2 regions of the Cupriavidus basilensis genome follow, and region 2 is predicted to be linked to the other one. Evidence: predicted binding sites of a transcription regulator. Region 2 holds the regulator's gene; the other holds the start of a gene.

Region 1 (8,557 bases), 520 kb from region 2:
CCGGCTGCGTGGCGGCCGGCGGCAGCACGCCGTGCTGGTCGACAGAGCGTGCGGCAGCAGGCGTGGCGGTGGGATTCGGCGCGGGCTGCGGGGCAGCCTGCGGGGTGGCTTGAACGTCGTCGTCCCAGCTCAGCATGGTGTGGTTCTCCGTGGAATGCTTTGGTTTGCCGCTGTCCTCGCCGCGCGAGCCGCGCGGCGAGGATCAGGGCAGGTAATGACTTACTGGCAGGCTTCGCACTCGTCGAAACCGGCGTCGCCCGGGCGCATCGTGCAGACCGCGCCTTCGGCTTCCGGCATGGCCGGTGCGGAGGCGGCGGCCTGGTCGATGCCGGCGGCGCTGATGCCGCCGTCGCTACCCGACGACACGGCGTTGAGCGAGCCGCGCGACACGGTGGACTTCTCCACGTGGGTGGCTGCCATCGTGCGCAGGTAGTACGTGGTCTTCAGGCCGCGCAGCCAGGCCAGCTTGTAGGTGTCGTCCAGCTTCTTGCCCGAGGCGCCGGCCATGTAGATGTTCAGGGACTGCGCCTGGTCGATCCACTTCTGGCGGCGGCTGGCGGCTTCCACCAGCCAGCTCGGCTCGACTTCGAAGGCTGTCGCGTAGATGTCGCGCAGGTCTTGCGGAATGCGGTCGATGCGGGCCAGCTTGCCGTCGAAGTACTTCAGGTCGGCGACCATGACTTCGTCCCACAGGCCGCGTGCCTTCAGGTCGCGCACCAGGTAGTCGTTGACCACCGTGAACTCGCCCGACAGGTTGGACTTGACGTACAGGTTCTGGAAGGTCGGTTCGATGCAGGCCGACACGCCGATGATGTTCGAGATCGTTGCCGTCGGCGCGATCGCGATGCAGTTCGAGTTGCGCATGCCGTGCTGCTTGATGCGCGCGCGCAGGCTGTCCCAGTCCATGGTCGAGGAATGATCCACTTCCAGGTAGCCGCCGCGCTCTTCGGCCAGCAGCTTGAGCGAGTCCTGCGGCAGGATGCCACGATCCCACAGCGAGCCTTCATAGGTGCTGTAGCGCCCGCGTTCTTCCGCCAGCTCGCTGGAGGCGCGGTAGGCGTAGTAGCACACGGCTTCCATCGAGGTGTCGGCGAACTGCACCGCGGCGTCGCTGGCGTACGGCAGGCGCAGCATGTGCAGGCAGTCCTGGAAGCCCATGATGCCCATGCCGACCGGGCGATGGCGCAGGTTGGAGTTGCGTGCCTTCTCGACCGCGTAGTAGTTGATGTCGATCACGTTGTCGAGCATGCGCATCGCGGTGCGGATGGTCTTCTCGAGCTTGGCGTGGTCGAGCACCTGGGTGCCGTCGGCCTGTTGCTTCAGGTGGGCGACCAGGTTCACCGAACCCAGGTTGCAGACGGCGATCTCGCTGTCATTGGTGTTGAGCGTGATTTCCGTGCACAGGTTGGAGCTGTGCACCACGCCCACGTGCTGCTGCGGGCTGCGGATGTTGCACGGATCCTTGAAGGTGATCCAGGGATGGCCGGTCTCGAACAGCATGCCCAGCATCTTGCGCCACAGCTGCATGGCGGGGATCTTCTTGAACAGCTTGAGCTCGCCGCGGGCGGCCTTGGCTTCGTAGCCCAGGTAGGCTTCTTCGAATGCCTTGCCGACCAGGTCGTGCAGGTCCGGGCAGGTGGCGGGCGAGAACAGCGTCCATTCGCCGGCTTCCATCACGCGCTTCATGAACAGGTCGGGAATCCAGTTCGCCGTGTTCATGTCGTGGGTGCGACGGCGATCGTCGCCGGTGTTCTTGCGCAGCTCGAGGAATTCCTCGATGTCCAGGTGCCAGGTTTCCAGGTAGGCGCAGACCGCGCCCTTGCGCTTGCCGCCCTGGTTGACCGCCACGGCGGTGTCGTTGACCACCTTCAGGAACGGCACCACGCCTTGCGACTTGCCGTTGGTGCCCTTGATGTGCGAGCCGAGGGCGCGCACATTGGTCCAGTCGTTGCCCAGGCCGCCGGCGAACTTCGACAGCAGCGCGTTTTCCTTCAGCGCCTCGTAGATGCCTTCCAGGTCATCCGACACGGTGGTCAGGTAGCACGACGACAGCTGCGAGCGGCGGGTGCCCGAGTTGAACAGGGTCGGCGTGGACGACATGAAGTCGAACGACGACAGCAGCTGGTAGAACTCGATGGCTCGCGCTTCGCGGTCCTTCTCGCCCAGCGCCAGGCCCATCGCCACGCGCATGAAGAATGCCTGCGGCATTTCGATGCGGGTCTCGTCGATGTGCAGGAAGTAGCGGTCGTACAGGGTCTGCAGGCCCAGGTAGTTGAACTGGAAGTCGCGCTGGGCGTCCAGTGCCGCACCCAGGCGGGCCAGGTCATAGGTGGCCAGCTTCTCGTCCAGCAGCTCGGCTTCGATGCCGCGCGCGATGAACTTGGGGAAGTAGTCGGCGTAGCGCGACACCATCTCGGTCTGGGTCACTTCGGCGCCCAGGATTTCCTTGCGGATGGTGTGCAGCAGGATACGCGCGGTGACCTGGCTGTAGGCCGGGTCCTTCTCGATCAGGGTACGCGCGGCCAGGATGGCGGAGTCGTAGACCTGGGTCATCGGCACGCCGTCGTACAGGTTCTTCAGCGTTTCCTTCAGGATCGGCTCGGCGCTGACGGCATCGCCAAGGCCCGAGCAGGCGTTGTCGATCAGGCCATGCAGCGCGCCCAGGTCCAGCACGCGGGCCACGCCCGCATCGGTCACGTTGAACGTGGCGCCGCCTTCCTGCACGCGGGCCACCGCCTGGGCGTTTGCCTGGGCGCGTTCCTGGGTGCGCTTCTCGCGGTACAGCACGTAGGCGCGGGCCACTTCATGCTCGCCCGAGCGCATCAGCGCCAGCTCGACGTGATCCTGCACGTCTTCGATATGGAAGGTGCCGCCGTTAGGGCGGCTGCGCAGCAGCGCGCGGACCACATTCTGGGTCACTTGCTCGACCACTTCGCGCACACGCGCCGAAGCGGCACCCTGCCCGCCGTTGACGGCGAGGAAGGCCTTGGTCACCGCAACCGAGATCTTGCTCGGCTCGAACGCCACGACGGCGCCGTTACGTCGGATGATCTTGTAGTCCTGGTAGCTGCCAGCGGCGGCAGTAGCGGGGCTCGACTGCACGTTCGCTGCTGCACCGGCGCCAGCGGCGCCGGTGGAGATTTCGTTCTGGGCTGTCTGCATGAGGAACTCCTGTTCTGACCCGTGTTTTATGAGTGACAAAGAGTCCCGGGCAAAATGCGCAAAAAGGCTCAGACACGCCGGCCGGTCTTACCCGGGAGGGCGCGCTGCGATTGCTGGATTCTGCTGGGACTCTTGTGATGCGCCGGCCCTTCGGCGGACCGCAGCCATTGCTGCGGCGGTAACTGCACACCTAGGCCGGCTCCCCGAAAGCACCACTAGATCTAGTGGTCGATGCGAAAAACTGGACTAAGTATAGTGAAACGGGGCGGATTCACCAGTCTTGACAAGCGCCATTTTGGCGCGAATTCCAGTGCCGGCATGGCATGCGGCGCTGCGCCATACCCGCTAGCCCAAGAGACGCAAGGGAATCCGCCCGACGGTTCGTTACCGCACCGTGACGCGAAATTTTTTTGATTGACCTGACCTCTTCGATAGGCGCGGACTTTATCAGGGTTTTCCCCAGATCGCGGCTATCCCCTAGACCTCGCTTGCCGCCCTTGCCTCAGGGCTGTTCTTTGCGGTAAGGCAGTTGTGCGGGCGCCACGCCGGCTGCGGCAGCAAAGCCCGCCCAGTCGAAATGTGGTCCCGGATCCGTCTTGCGCCCTGGCGCGATATCGCTATGCCCCGCCACGGCCCGCACCGGATAGGTGGCTAGCAGGGCACGCACCAGCGCTGCGGCGGTGTGGTATTGGGCCAACGTGAACGGCTGGTCGTCGCTGCCTTCGATCTCGATGCCGATGGAAAAGTCGTTGCAACGGGGCCGGCCGAAGAACTCGGACTGGCCGGCGTGCCAGGCGCGGTCCAGGCAGGACACGAACTGGACCAGCTCCCCCCCGCGCGTCACCAGGAAATGCGCCGACACCCGCACTTGATGGATCGTCTCGAAAAACGGATGGCGGGATGGGTCGAGACGATTCAGGAAAAAGGCTTCGATATCGCCGCTGCCGAACTGCCCGGGCGGCAGGCTGATGTTGTGGATCACCACCAGGTCCACCGGCGTGTGCGCGGGCCGGGCGTCGAAATTGGGTGACGGCACGTGGCGCGCCGCGGGCACCCAGCCCGCCGGGTCGGGGACGAATGGCGAGTTCGGCGCAAGCTTGGCGGCCTGGTCGTGGTCAGGCATCGCGATCTCCATCCGCCGCCAGCAGCCCGTCGCGCAGCGCTTCGCTGGTTTCGGCGGCACCGTCGGCCGGGTCGTCGCGGCCCTCGCGGATGCCAAGCTGCTGGATGCGGTAGCGCAGCTGGCGAAAGCTCAGGCCGAGCAGCGGCGCGGCGGCGGTCCGGTTAAAGCCGGTCTGCTGCAGCGCCTGCAGGATCAGGTCGCGCTCGAGCGCTTCGAGCCGGCCGGGCAAATCGATCGGGAAGGTGGCACGGCAAGCGTCTGCGGCCACCTCCGCGGCGCGAGGCGCCGCGGGTTGTGCAAACAGATCGGGCTGCGCCCCGCCCCGGGATTCGGCGCGCGCATCGTTGGCAAGCTCCTGCGTGGTGTCGGGCCGCGAGCCGGACGATGCCGGCGCGCCAGCCGGCGCAGCCGCCGAAGCCAGGTAGGCGTGCGGCGCGGGCGGGCGTGGCATGGCCGAATGGCCCATGCCCGCATCCATCTGGCCCAGGTCGTCCACCTCGATGGTATTGCCCTCGGCGAAGGCATAGGCGCGTTCGAGCAGGTTCTCCAGCTCGCGCACATTGCCCGGGAACGGATAGTCGGACAGCCGCTGCAGCGCGGCCGCCGCCAGCCGCTTGGGATGGGGATCGCCATAGCGCACCGCCAGGTGCTCCAGGATGGCGCTGGCCAGCACCGGGATATCCTCGCGCCGCTCGCGCAGCGTGGGCATGCGCAGCGCCAGCACGTTGAGGCGGTAGAACAGGTCCTGGCGGAACTGGCCGGAGGCGACCATCGCGGAAAGATCCTTGTGGCTGGCACACAGCACCCGCACGTCCACGCTCTCCTCGCGGCTCGCGCCGATCTTGCGCACGCGCCGCTCCTGCAGCACGCGCAGCAGCTTGACCTGCATCGCCAGCGGCAGGTCAGCCACCTCGTCGAGCAGCAGCGTGCCGCCATTGGCGGCCTGGAAGAAGCCGCCGCGCTCGGCGTCGGCCCCGGTGAAGGCGCCCTTCACATGGCCAAAGAACTCCGACTCCATCAGGGTCTCGGGGATGGCGCCGCAATTGACCGCGATAAAGGGATGCGCCGCGCGCGCGCTGACCGCGTGGATGGCACGCGCCGCACGCTCCTTGCCGCTGCCGGACTCGCCGCTGATGACGATCGGCGCCATGCTGCGCGCCAGCCGCGAGAGCGAGCGGCGCACCTCGTGCATGGCCGGGGAATGGCCGGGAAGCAGGTTGACGGCGCGGTCCACGGTTTCCTGCGCCCCGCTGCCGCCGTCACCGCCCTCCGCACCCTCGGCGCCGTCACGCTGCTGGCGCCCCAGCGCATTCAGGATCAGGCTGCGCAGCTGGTCCAGCGAGACCGGCTTGGCGATGTAGTCGAAGGCGCCCGCCTTGAGTGCCTCCACGGCATTGTCGGCGCTGCCGTAGGCGGTGATCACGGCCACCGGCACCCGCTCCGGCGCGCTCGAGAGCTGGCGCACGATATCGATGCCAAGCCCGTCGCCCAGCCGCATGTCGGTCAGTACCAGGCTATAGCGGCGCGCGGCGAGCTGCTGGCGCGCCTCGGCCAGCGAGCCGGCCAGCACCACATCGTGGCCCATGCGGCGGATCGAGATATCGAGCAGTTCTCGCAGGTCGGCCTCGTCGTCGATAACGAGAATCGGGTCGGGGCCTGGCGTCTTGAGGGGCATGGTCTGCGTCTGGCGATCTGGCGAAGTGACGAAATGGCGAAATGGGGTCGGGGCGGCGACTCAACGAGGGGCTGATCGGGTGGCCGGGCATGCCGGCGCGGCTCAGCCACCCGTGCTGTCCGGCGCTTCGATGCGCAAGGTCAGGACAAAAGCCTTGGCCGGCAGTGTATCGCGTGCAGCCGGCGCCAGCATGCCGGTCCGCGCCAGCAGCGCGTCGATCGAAATGGTGCCGTAGCGCACCTGGGCGTCGTTGGCGCCGCATAGCTCGCGCGCCATGAACAGCCCGAGGCCGGTGCCCTGGGCGTTGCTGGTAAAGAAGGGCTCGAACAAGGTGCGCTGGTGCTCGCGCGACACCTCGACGCCATCGTTCCAGACGATCAGTTCGGCATGGTGCTGGTCCAGCGCATGGGCCAGCAGGCGGATCGCCCCGGGCAGGCGGCTGCAATAGCGCCAGGCGTTGTCCAGCAGGTTGCCAAGCACCTGTTGCAACTGGGAGGCATCGAAGATGACCGGGCGCGCCACGTCCACCGTGAGCCGGATGGCATTGGCGTTGATCTCGGCCGGACGCGGCACGCGCCGGGCGCCGACCGGGTCGTGGCTGGCGGAGCGCGCGCGCATCTCCAGCCGCCAGCGGCCGACGATCTCCGGCAGCGCCTGGTTCAGGTCCACGGTGGTGCGCTCGGTGCGCGGGCGGCGCGACATCTGCAGCACGTCCGACACCACCTGGTCGAGCCGGCGCACATTGTCGTGAATGATGCGCAGCAGCCGCGCATCCACGTCGCCCTCCGCGCGCCCCGCCTCGCCCGGGCGCGCGGCCCGGCGGCTGGTTTCGGCCAGCAGCTCGCTGGCCTGGCTGATGGCCGCCAGCGGATTGCGGATCTGGTGCGCCACGCTGGCCACCAGGCGCCCCATGGCAGCCAGCTTCTCCTGTTGCACCTGCTCGGCAATGCGCTCCCAGCTTTCGATATGGACCAGCACCGTGTCGCGCATCTCGCTGCGCAGCAAGGCCTCGTCCTCCGGGCGCCAGGCCATGGCCTCGCTCTGGGCGATAGCCAGGCGCAGCCGGGCCGCCGCCTCGGGCGACAGCTCGTTCCAGGTGCCGGTGTTCATGGCGCTCTGCGCAGTGAGCGAGACCGACATCGAGGACGCGAAGGTGGAGCGCAGGCTTGCCAGCCCCGGCAGCAGGAAGCGCAGCCGAAGTCGCGTATGGAGGATGGGGCCGCGCCCCGAGGATGGCCGCGACGGCAGCGGCAGCAATTGCAGGATCCGGGGCGCATCGTCCTTGCTGCGCACCCAGTCTCGCAGCATTTCCATCAGCGGCTGCAGGCGGGGAATCTGGCGCAGGTCGAACAGCGCATCACGCCCGTTGGCGGGCGTGTCCGTGTGCTTGCCCCGCTCGGCAGGCTGCACGCCCAGCAGCACAACCGCGGCAGGGTTGGCCGCCACCACCGCGCCGTTGGCACGCAGCAGCATCACCCCGTCCTGCATATCGTTGACCATCAGGCGGTTGACCAGTTGCTGCAGGCGCAGCTCCTGCTCGCGTGCCAGCGCCAGCCGCTCCTGCGCGAGCTGGCGGTTGGCCAGCAGGTACATCAGGGAGGCCGCGATCATGAAGACCAGCCCGTACAGCCCCGAGCCCAGCAAACCCGTGTCGGCCTGGCGCAACAGCAAGGTCTGCGCGAAGGGGGTACTCATCACCAGCAGCGCCGACGCTGCCGCGGTAAACAGCGCGAACAGCAGGCTGGTAAGCGCGCCGGCCTGCAGCGCGGGCAACAGGAAGATCATGGCGAGCCCCTCGCCGCGATGGCCCTGCGCGTGAAAGATCAGGCCCAGCAGGACAAGGTCGGCCAGCACCTGAAAGCGCACCCGCAGGTGAAAGCCGCGGCGCCACCAGAGCGTGGCGACCACCATCCCCAGCGCCATCACGGCATAGGGCACGGCCAGCGGCAGCGCGGCCAGGCCGCTGCCGAACCCGCCGCCCATTGCGCCGACCAGCGCCTGCGCGGCCCGCTCGGCCTCGGCGCGCTGCGCCGGCAGCCAGGCGTAGCCCAGCAGCAGCGCGGCGACGGCTAGCCGGGTCCAGCAGAAATAGCGCAGCAAGCGCCAGTGGAATTCAGGAGGTTCGGGCTGGCGCCACATCGCCGCGAGGGCGCGCCAGGCATTCAGGCGGGACCAGAACGAGGCAGGCCCGTTCATGCGGCAGGGCTGTCCGGATCGCTATCGGCCGGCAGGTGGGCGCGCCGGCAGTAGTGCAAGCCGCGGTAGGCGATCGCTTCGCCCTGCGGCAGATGCACGCCGCAGCGCGCGCACTGCACCATGGCTTCCTGCGGGGGGGCAGGCTGGTTGCGCATCGGCGAGCCTTGCGCGGAACCGTGCCGGGCGGCGCGGTCCTCCCGCAGGCGCGCCTCGGCGCGCTGGCGAAGCCACCAGAAACAACCCAGCACGACAGCCAGGACAAGGAAGATGCGTGCCATGCCGGCCTCAGATTCGGTGCAGTATGACTTCGATGACGAAGCGGCTGCCGACATAAGCCAGCAGCAGGATGCCGAAGGACGCAATCACCCAGCGCAGCGCGGTGCGCCCGCGCCAGCCATAGA
Region 2 (8,557 bases):
CTGTCCGCAGATTAGTACGTGATGTCCGCGCGGCGGTTTTCTGCCCAGGCGGCTTCGTCGTGGCCGGTTGCCTTGGGCTTTTCCTTACCCAGGCTGACGGCTTCCATCTGGGTTTCCGGCACGCCCAGCGAGGACAGCGAGCGGCGCACGGCTTCGGCGCGCTTCTGGCCCAGTGCCAGGTTGTATTCGCTGGTGCCGCGCTCGTCGGTGTTGCCCTGAATCAGGATGCGGCGGCCCTTGTTGGCGGCCAGGTACTTGGCGTGCTCCGACAGCATGCCCTGGTAGTCGGACTTGACGCTGTAGCTGTCGAAGTCGAAGTACACGCTGCGCTTGGCCAGCGGGCTGTTCGGATCGTTCAGCGGATCACGCGACACGTCCACCGGCGCCACGGCGCGGGCATCGGTCGAAGGCGTACCCTTGTTGCCGGCACCGGCGTTGGCGGTATCGTCCAGCTTGACGCCGGAGCTGCAAGCGCCGAGGGCCAGCAGAGCGGCGACGGCAAGGGTTTTGGTCATCATATTGGTCATGGCTAGGAACTCCTCGTTTATTGCATGAATGGTCCCCAGGACGGCTCGCGAACCTCGCCGGACTGGAGCGACAAAACCTGCCGGGTACGCCCGTCAGTGGACACTGCCGCCAGCACCGAGCGACCTCCCACCCGGGTGGCATAAAGAATGTACTTGCCGTTGGCGGCGAAGCTCGGAGCCTCGTCGTTGGCGGTGTCGGTCAGCGAGGTCACATCGCCGTTGCCGAGATCCATCAGCTGCAGCTTGAAGCCGCCGCTGCGGGTGATATAGGCCAGTTGCTTGCCATCGGGGGAAATGCGCGGGCTCACGTTGTAGCTGCCCTTGAAGGTCACGCGCTGGGCCGCGCCGCCCTCTTCGCCGCTGGCTGGCATGCGATAGATCTGCGGCGCACCGCCGCGATCGCTGGTGAAGTAGATGCTGCGGCCATCCGGCGCGTATTGCGGCTCGGTATCGATGGCGCTGCTGCGGGTAAGGCGCTTGAGCCCGGAGCCGTCGGCGCCAACCTGGTAGATCTGGGTATTGCCGTCGCGCGACAGCGCCACCGCCAGGCGCTGGCCGTCAGGCGACCACGAAGGCGCGCTGTTGTTGCCCTTTTGGTTCGACACCAGCGTGCGCCTGCCGGTCGCCAGGTCGTGCACGTAGACCACGGGCTTCTTGGCTTCAAAGGACACGTAAGCGACCTTGCTGCCATCCGGCGACCATGAAGGCGAGATGATCGGCTCGTTGCTGGTCAGCGCCACCTGAGAGTTCTGGCCGTCGGAGTCCGAGATCAACAGCTGGAACCGCCCGCCCACCCGCGAGACATAGGACAGCCGCGTGGCAAACACGCCGCGCTCGCCCAGCAGCTTTTCGTAGATATAGTCGGCAATCTTGTGGCCGGTCACGCGCAGCTGGTTTGCGCTGACAGTGAAGGCCAAGCCACCCAGGCTGGTGCCCTTGACGGTGTCGTAGAGGCGAAAGCGCACGTCATACTGGCCGTTGCCGGTAGGTGTGACGCTGCCGGCCACGAAAGCATCGGCGCCGCGCGCCTTCCAGCTGCCAAGGTCGGCATTGGCGGACTCCGCCACCGTGGCGCCACCCGGGTCGACATTGCGGAAGCGGCCGCTGCGCTGCAGGTCGCTGCGGATGATGGCGGTGAGATTTTGCGGGGCCTGGGCTTCGCCCTGGAAGTTGGCCGTGGCGATGGGGAACTGGCTGGCGCCAACGCCGGTGATTTCAACGTTCAATTGCGCCTGTGCGCTGCCGGCCGAACACGCCAGCACCACCGCCAGCCCGGCAAACAGGGCGTGCGCGCGGGTGCCGTGCCGCCGCGCGGCCAGCCAAAGGGGGGCCCAAAGCTTTCGCATGCTGCTCCTCAATCGAGATCAATATTCATCGAGCGCGGCCGGCAAACGGGAGCCGTGGAACGGGCAAGCATGCTGAAGGCTTGTCGCATGCCCGTATCGCGTGCCCCGGGCACATTTGCCGGCTGCGTCAGGCAACCTGTCATCCTAGCGTTGGGACTGCGGTGCATCGACGTAGGTTGCAATATGTTGCAATTCGAATGTTCCCGTGCCATCGCCATCGCCGTACCTCTTAATCCTTAGGCTTGAAGGTGATCGTGAAGCTGGCTGGCGCCTTGCCGTTTTCGTCGCGGGGCAGCGGATCCGAGCGCTCCACGGCACGCAGCACGGCGTTGTCCCAGGCCGAATTGCCGCTGGACTTGGACAGCCGCGCGGACATCAAGGAGCCGTCCGGCGCCAGTTGAACCGACACCACCGCGGCCGGATTGCCAGGCACGTCTTCGGTAAACACGATATTCGGCTTGACGCGGCGACGCACGCGATCCGGGTAGCCAGGCGAGGCCTTGCCGCCAGAACCAGCACCGCTGCCGGCGCTGCTGCCGACACCGCCGGCGCCACCGACTGCCGCCCCGCCGCCGGCCATGGCCTGCAGCCGCGCCAGTTCACTGTGGCGCTGGGCATTGGCGGCGGCGTCGCGCTTGGCCTTGGCATCTGCATCGGCCTTGGCTTTCGCGTTGGCGGCGGCCTTGGCCTCGGCGTTAGCCTTGGCCTTGGCGTCGGCGGCTGCCTTTGCCTTGGCGTCAGCTTCGGCGCGCGCCTTGGCATCCGCCTCGGCACGGCTCTTGGCCTCGGCGCGGGCCTTGGCGTCGGCTTCCTTACGCTCGCGCTCCACCTGCTCCTTGCGCTGCTCCTGCAGCGCGGCCTGCCTGCGTGCGTCTTCCTTGCGCTGGGCCTCTTTCTTCAGCTCGTCCTTCTTCTGTTCTTCGCGGCGTTGCTCTTCGCGGCGCAGCTCGTCCTTGTGCTGGGCATCCTTGCGAGCGGCTTCTTTGCGGGCCGCTTCCTGCCGATCGGCTTCCTGGCGCGCGCGCAGGTCGGCCTGCTGGCGCGCCTCCTCGCGGGCGGCGGCCTCGGCCTGGCGGCGCTTTTGCTGCTGCAGGGCAATCTCTGCGTCCTCTTCGGCGCGAGACCTTACCGCTGGCGCAGGAGGCGCGGGACGGGCTTGTACGATGGGCTGCGGTTCGGGAGGCGGCGGGGGCGGCGGCGGCGCGGTAGTGGCCGGGATCTCATCCCAGAGCTCGGCTTCGGCGCCCACCGGGGTGCTGCTCTGCCAGTGCACGCCGAAATACAGCACGATGCCCAGCAACAAGTGCATGAAAACCGCGAGCAGGAAGGAACGCAGGGTTCCCCGCTCCGGGGCCGGCTGATAAGGATAGGCGGCGGTTTTCATCGCGTGGGGCGGTGCTTACTTGGGCTTGACCATCAGGCCGACGCGCTTCACGCCGTCGGCCTTGAGCACTGACATGACGTCCAGCACGGCTTCATACTTGACCGAGCGGTCGGCGGCGATCACCACCGGCTGATCGGGATTCTCGTTCTGGCGCTGATGCACGAAGTCGATCAGGCCCTGCTTGTCGAGCTTGCGCTCAAAGCTGTTGCCGGCGTTATCCTTGCCGCGCGCGGTCAGTGCACCGTCCTCATGCACCGTCACGACGATGGGGGGTGCCTTTTGCTGCTGGGTGGCGTTGGCCACGCTGGGCAGGTCAACCACGGCGGGATTCACGATCGGTGCCGCCACCATGAAAATGACGAGCAGCACCAGCATTACGTCAATGTAAGGCACGACGTTGATGTCGGCGCTGGCCCGGCGGCGCGAGCCGCCACGGCGCTGTATCGCTGCCATTGCTGGTTCTCCTTGACCGAAGACGTTGGTGGCTTCAGCGCTTTAGCGGGTCTGCCGTTGCAGGATGTTCAGGAACTCTTCCATGAAACTCTCGAAGCGAATGGCCAGGCGATCCACTTCGGTGGCGTAACGGTTGTAGGCAATGACCGCCGGAATCGCCGCGAACAGGCCGATAGCGGTGGCGACCAGCGCCTCCGCAATGCCGGGCGCCACGGCCGCAAGCGTTGCTTGCTGCACATTGGACAAGCCACGGAAGGCGTTCATGATCCCCCATACGGTGCCGAACAAGCCGATGTACGGGCTGACCGAACCCACCGATGCCAGGAACGGAAGATGCGATTCCATCACATCCATCTCGCGCTGATAGGCCGCGCGCATCGCACGCCGCGCGGCGTCGAGCAGCGCGCCGGCGTCATTGTTGCGCTCGCGCGCCTTCAGGTACTCGCCCATGCCGGATTCAAAGATCCGTTCCAGCGCGCCTGTATTGTGACGATTGTTGGCTGCGCTCTGATACAGGGCCTGGAGGTCGCCGCCGGCCCAGAAATCGCGCTCGAACCCCTCGGTCTGGGTCCGCGCGGCGCGCAGGGAAAAATGCTTGCGGAAGATATATGTCCACGAGAACAGGGACATCACCAGCAGCAGGGCCATGACGGCCTGTGCCAGCACACTGGCGTGCAGCACCAGCGAAATGATCGACAGGTCTTGCGTGACGGTCACGGGATTCATCGAGCGGTCTTGATGGTTGCAAGGACGGGGGCGGGAATGGGAGTCGGGCGAAATGTGCTACGATCAACACACCCAACCCGGATGGCGCCAGTAGCCAGCAATTGCTCACCACGCCAGGCTTCTTGGGCGAATTGGACCGACGCCGGGCCAACCCGTTCAATCTGTGTCCGGATCTCAAGCAGGTCGTCCAGACGGGCGGGGGCATTGTAGTCCACCGCCGTGCTTCTGACGATGAAGACGACGCCGGACTCATCGGCCAGCGCTTGCTGCTCGATGCCTAGCGAGCGCAGCCACTCAGTACGGGCGCGCTCGAAGAACTTGAGGTAATTGGCGTAGAACACTACGCCGCCCGCGTCGGTGTCTTCCCAGTACACCCGCAAGGCCCACACATTGTTGCTCATGGCCGCGATTGTAACGGCAGCCGGCCCGACCCGGTGTAAACCCTTGTCCGACATTACAACAATTACATTACCTGACGGACAAGGCATTGACTTTCGGTCTTTGGCCCCGCAGCACCGTCTTGCAGCGAGCCGGCGCCTCGCGTTAAACTGCCGCCAACCATTCCATCTTGCGCGACTGGCGAAGTCAGTGGGCACTACCACGAGGAAGCGCAAAGTTCTCTGGCGCGATGTTTCAAGCGCCTGCCGCTCGCCTGGGCAGCGAATGGGAAGCAGGGTGCGCCCTGCGCCGGATAGCCAACGCATCCGGCGCCGGTCGCCTGTGCCTTCCCCGCGCGCCCTACCCCGAAGCCATTCGGAATTCCCCTTTTTTTCAGACGAGTTTTCGCCATGTTCGAACGCAGCCGCTATACGATCGACCAGATCGACCCCGAGCTTTTTGCCGCCATCCAGAAGGAAGACCAGCGCCAGGAAGAGCACATCGAGCTGATCGCCTCGGAAAACTACACCTCGCCGGCCGTGATGGCCGCGCAAGGCTCGCAACTCACCAACAAGTACGCCGAAGGCTATCCCGGCAAGCGCTACTACGGTGGCTGCGAGTACGTCGACGTCGTGGAGCAGCTGGCCATCGACCGCGTCAAGCAACTGTTCGGCGCCGAAGCCGCCAACGTGCAGCCCAATTCCGGCTCGCAGGCCAACCAGGGGGTGTTCTTCGCCGCCCTGAAGCCGGGCGACACCATCATGGGCATGAGCCTGGCCGAAGGCGGCCACCTGACCCATGGCATGGCGCTCAACATGAGCGGCAAATGGTTCAACGTGGTCAGCTACGGCCTGGACGCAAACGAAGACATCGACTACGACGCGCTGGAAAAGCTGGCCCAGGAAAAGAAGCCCAAGCTGATCATCGCCGGCGCCTCGGCCTTCGCCCTGCGCATCGACTTCGAACGCATCTCCAAGGTGGCCAAGTCCATCGGCGCCCTGTTCATGGTCGACATGGCCCACTACGCCGGCCTGATTGCCGCCGGCGAGTACCCCAACCCGGTGCCGCACGCCGACTTCGTCACCACCACCACGCACAAGAGCCTGCGCGGCCCGCGCGGTGGCGTGATCCTGATGAAGGCCGAGCATGAGAAGGCCATCAACTCGGCCATCTTCCCCGGCATCCAGGGCGGCCCCCTGATGCACGTGATCGCCGGTAAGGCAGTCGCGTTCAAGGAAGCCCTCTCGCCCGAGTTCAAGACCTACCAGCAACAAGTGGTCAAGAACGCCCGCGTGCTGGCCGAAACCCTGATCGAGCGCGGCCTGCGCATCGTCTCCGGCCGCACCGAAAGCCACGTCATGCTGGTCGACCTGCGCGCCATGCAGATCACCGGCAAGGAAGCCGAAAAGGTCCTGGGCGAAGCACACATCACCGTCAACAAGAACGCCATCCCCAACGACCCGGAAAAGCCGTTCGTCACCTCGGGCATCCGCCTGGGCTCGCCGGCCATGACCACCCGCGGCTTCAAGGAAGAAGAAGCCCGCCTGGTGGCCAACCTCGTCGCCGACGTGCTGGAAAACCCGCACGACCTGGCCAACATCGCGCGCGTACGCGAGCAAGTGGCAGCCCTGACCAAGCGTTTCCCGGTCTACGGCTAAAGCCCTGCGCCACCCGCCAAGCGCGGGTGGCCGGCAGCCCCGCCGCGCCTGCGGCGGGCCTTGCCAACCTAGCCCGGCGCGACACAGAATGACAAAACGCTGCCTGCGCGGCACGCGCCCCGGCTCATACTTCGAGGTGGTCAGGCATGAAATGCCCTTTTTGCGCTCACTCCAACACCCAGGTCCTGGACACGCGCATGTCGGAAGAAGGCGATACGGTGCGCCGCCGCCGCCGCTGTGAATCCTGCGACCGCCGCTTCACCACCTATGAGCGGATCGAGCTGTTCTTCCCCGCCATCGTCAAGAAAAACGGCTCTCGCGCGGACTATACCCGCGACAAGCTGAAAGACTCGATGCGCCTCGCCCTGCGCAAGCGCCCGGTCTCGGCCGAAGCCATCGACGCCTCCATCACCCGCATCGAAGAAAAACTGCTCGCCCTCGGCGAGAAGGAAATCCCCAGCAGCCAGGTCGGGGAACTGGTCATGCGCGAGCTGCGCCGGTTGGACAAAATTGCTTATATCCGGTTTGCTTCGGTGTATCGGAGTTTTGAGGACGTGTCGGAATTTTCCGATGTACTCGCCGAAGTGGCGGCGAGCAGCAGCAAACGCTAAGCTACGGGCCAGCCACCCCTGGCGCCAAGCCCGCCTCATTTCTGGATGTAGACCTCCTTCCACGCCACCCGCTTGGATTTGCTCAGCAAATTGATCGGCAGTTGAGACGTGGACGAAGTGGCGTTCGACTGCTGGGTCAGTGCGTCAAGATTGCCATTGTTTAACGCGACCAGCGACGGCCTTGATGACAGCGCGGTATTGGATAGGGCAATCCCCGTCCACGGGGACAGCCCGGATGAAGTGAAGTTCGTGCTTGGCAGTTCGCCGCCAGTAGTCAAATCCACTGCATACAGATAGCTGGACGAGCCACAAGTCGCCGCCGAGGGAATGTCGGTGGTGAAAACCAGGATCCCCGCAATAGCGGCCGGATTGGTCACCACTCGCTCACCCGAGCCTGGCAGATCGAAGTACCAGCCCGGATTCTTGGTGTAGTTCACAGGAGGCGTGTTGCTGATATGGCGCACAGACCCCGATAGCGTCACAGTTCTTTTCACAAGCGCGGTTCGCACGTTCGAGATCAGCGGCGCTGCAGTCATATTGTCAACCAAAGCGTACATGGATTGCACGTTACTCACGCCCAAGTCGGATTGCCCGAGCAGAAGACCCGTACCCACGAAGACCATGCGTTGACCGTTATAGGTAGTCAGCTCCGGCGCCGAACTGATCGGTTGCGCCTTGCCACTGCTATCCGCCAGGCTGGCCAGCTTGCTGACATTCCACGAGGTAGCAGCGGTGCCGGACAAATCGAAGCGCCACACATTCCCCAGCAGGTCGCCGCCATAAACGTAGTCGATTGTCGCGTCGGTCGATCCATTCGCCGCGTAAGCGGAAATATAGGCGAGACCAGAAGGCGTAGTCGTATCGCCAACCCCGGTCGAGATCGACTGGAGGACGTTGCCGGTAGCAGGATCGAGCACGAACAGGCGGCCTTTGCCATCGCCCTGCGTTCCTCCGTTGCGAACCACATTGTTGTTATAGCCCGACGGCACGAGCACCACCCAGCCCATGGCCTTAGTCTTCGCAAGGATAGGCTTGCCGAAGGTCAAGCCCAGGTTGGCCGCATCCGTGCTGCTGGTCGCCGAATTCGGAAACTCCCATTTCACTTTACTGGCCACGTCCGCATCGCTTTGCGCCGTCGAACTGGTCACATCAAGCGCATAGTAGCCACTGCCCCCCGCCCCTAGCCCACCCACTAGCAGGGTTTTCCATGCCTTGATACCGGCCATGTAGACATCGCCAACAGCCGGCGTGGCATCGACGTAGTATTGATGCGTATAGGGCGTCACCGTGTACGCATTCATCTTCCCGCTTGTCGTCAGAAGCGCGCCCGGCACATACGCCCAGAGCTCCGCGCCGGAACTGGCGTCGAACGCATGCAGCATGCCGTCGTTTGCCCCCTGGTAAATCGCGGGCTTGCGAGAAGCGAGCTGGCTCTGGAACCCGGCATAGCCCGCGTCGGTGTAATAGGCGGTCG

The links. Region 2 encodes NrdR, which represses ribonucleotide reductase genes. Its sites were predicted from a motif close to CACNANATNTNGTG; they were not measured.
Region 1: a site for NrdR is predicted at 3,376-3,389, ahead of F7R26_RS17795 (ribonucleoside-diphosphate reductase subunit alpha). Genes of this name have one in related genera too.

Annotation. Positions count from the first base shown of each region.
Region 1 is NZ_CP062803.1:3,874,193-3,882,749, forward strand. Features, by position in the region: gene F7R26_RS17790 (ribonucleotide-diphosphate reductase subunit beta) at 1-136, opposite strand, end outside; gene F7R26_RS17795 (ribonucleoside-diphosphate reductase subunit alpha) at 220-3,162, opposite strand; gene ampD (1,6-anhydro-N-acetylmuramyl-L-alanine amidase AmpD) at 3,665-4,285, opposite strand; gene F7R26_RS17805 (sigma-54-dependent transcriptional regulator) at 4,278-5,960, opposite strand; gene F7R26_RS17810 (sensor histidine kinase) at 6,063-8,156, opposite strand; gene F7R26_RS17815 (PP0621 family protein) at 8,153-8,434, opposite strand; gene F7R26_RS17820 (cytochrome C assembly family protein) at 8,442-8,557, opposite strand, start outside.
Region 2 is NZ_CP062803.1:3,357,976-3,366,532, forward strand. Features, by position in the region: gene pal (peptidoglycan-associated lipoprotein Pal) at 12-527, opposite strand; gene tolB (Tol-Pal system beta propeller repeat protein TolB) at 545-1,873, opposite strand; gene tolA (cell envelope integrity protein TolA) at 2,103-3,257, opposite strand; gene tolR (protein TolR) at 3,273-3,710, opposite strand; gene tolQ (protein TolQ) at 3,753-4,436, opposite strand; gene ybgC (tol-pal system-associated acyl-CoA thioesterase) at 4,433-4,837, opposite strand; ZMP/ZTP riboswitch at 4,999-5,101, shown strand; gene glyA (serine hydroxymethyltransferase) at 5,225-6,472, shown strand; gene nrdR (transcriptional regulator NrdR) at 6,619-7,083, shown strand; gene F7R26_RS15490 (pilus assembly protein) at 7,119-8,557, opposite strand, start outside.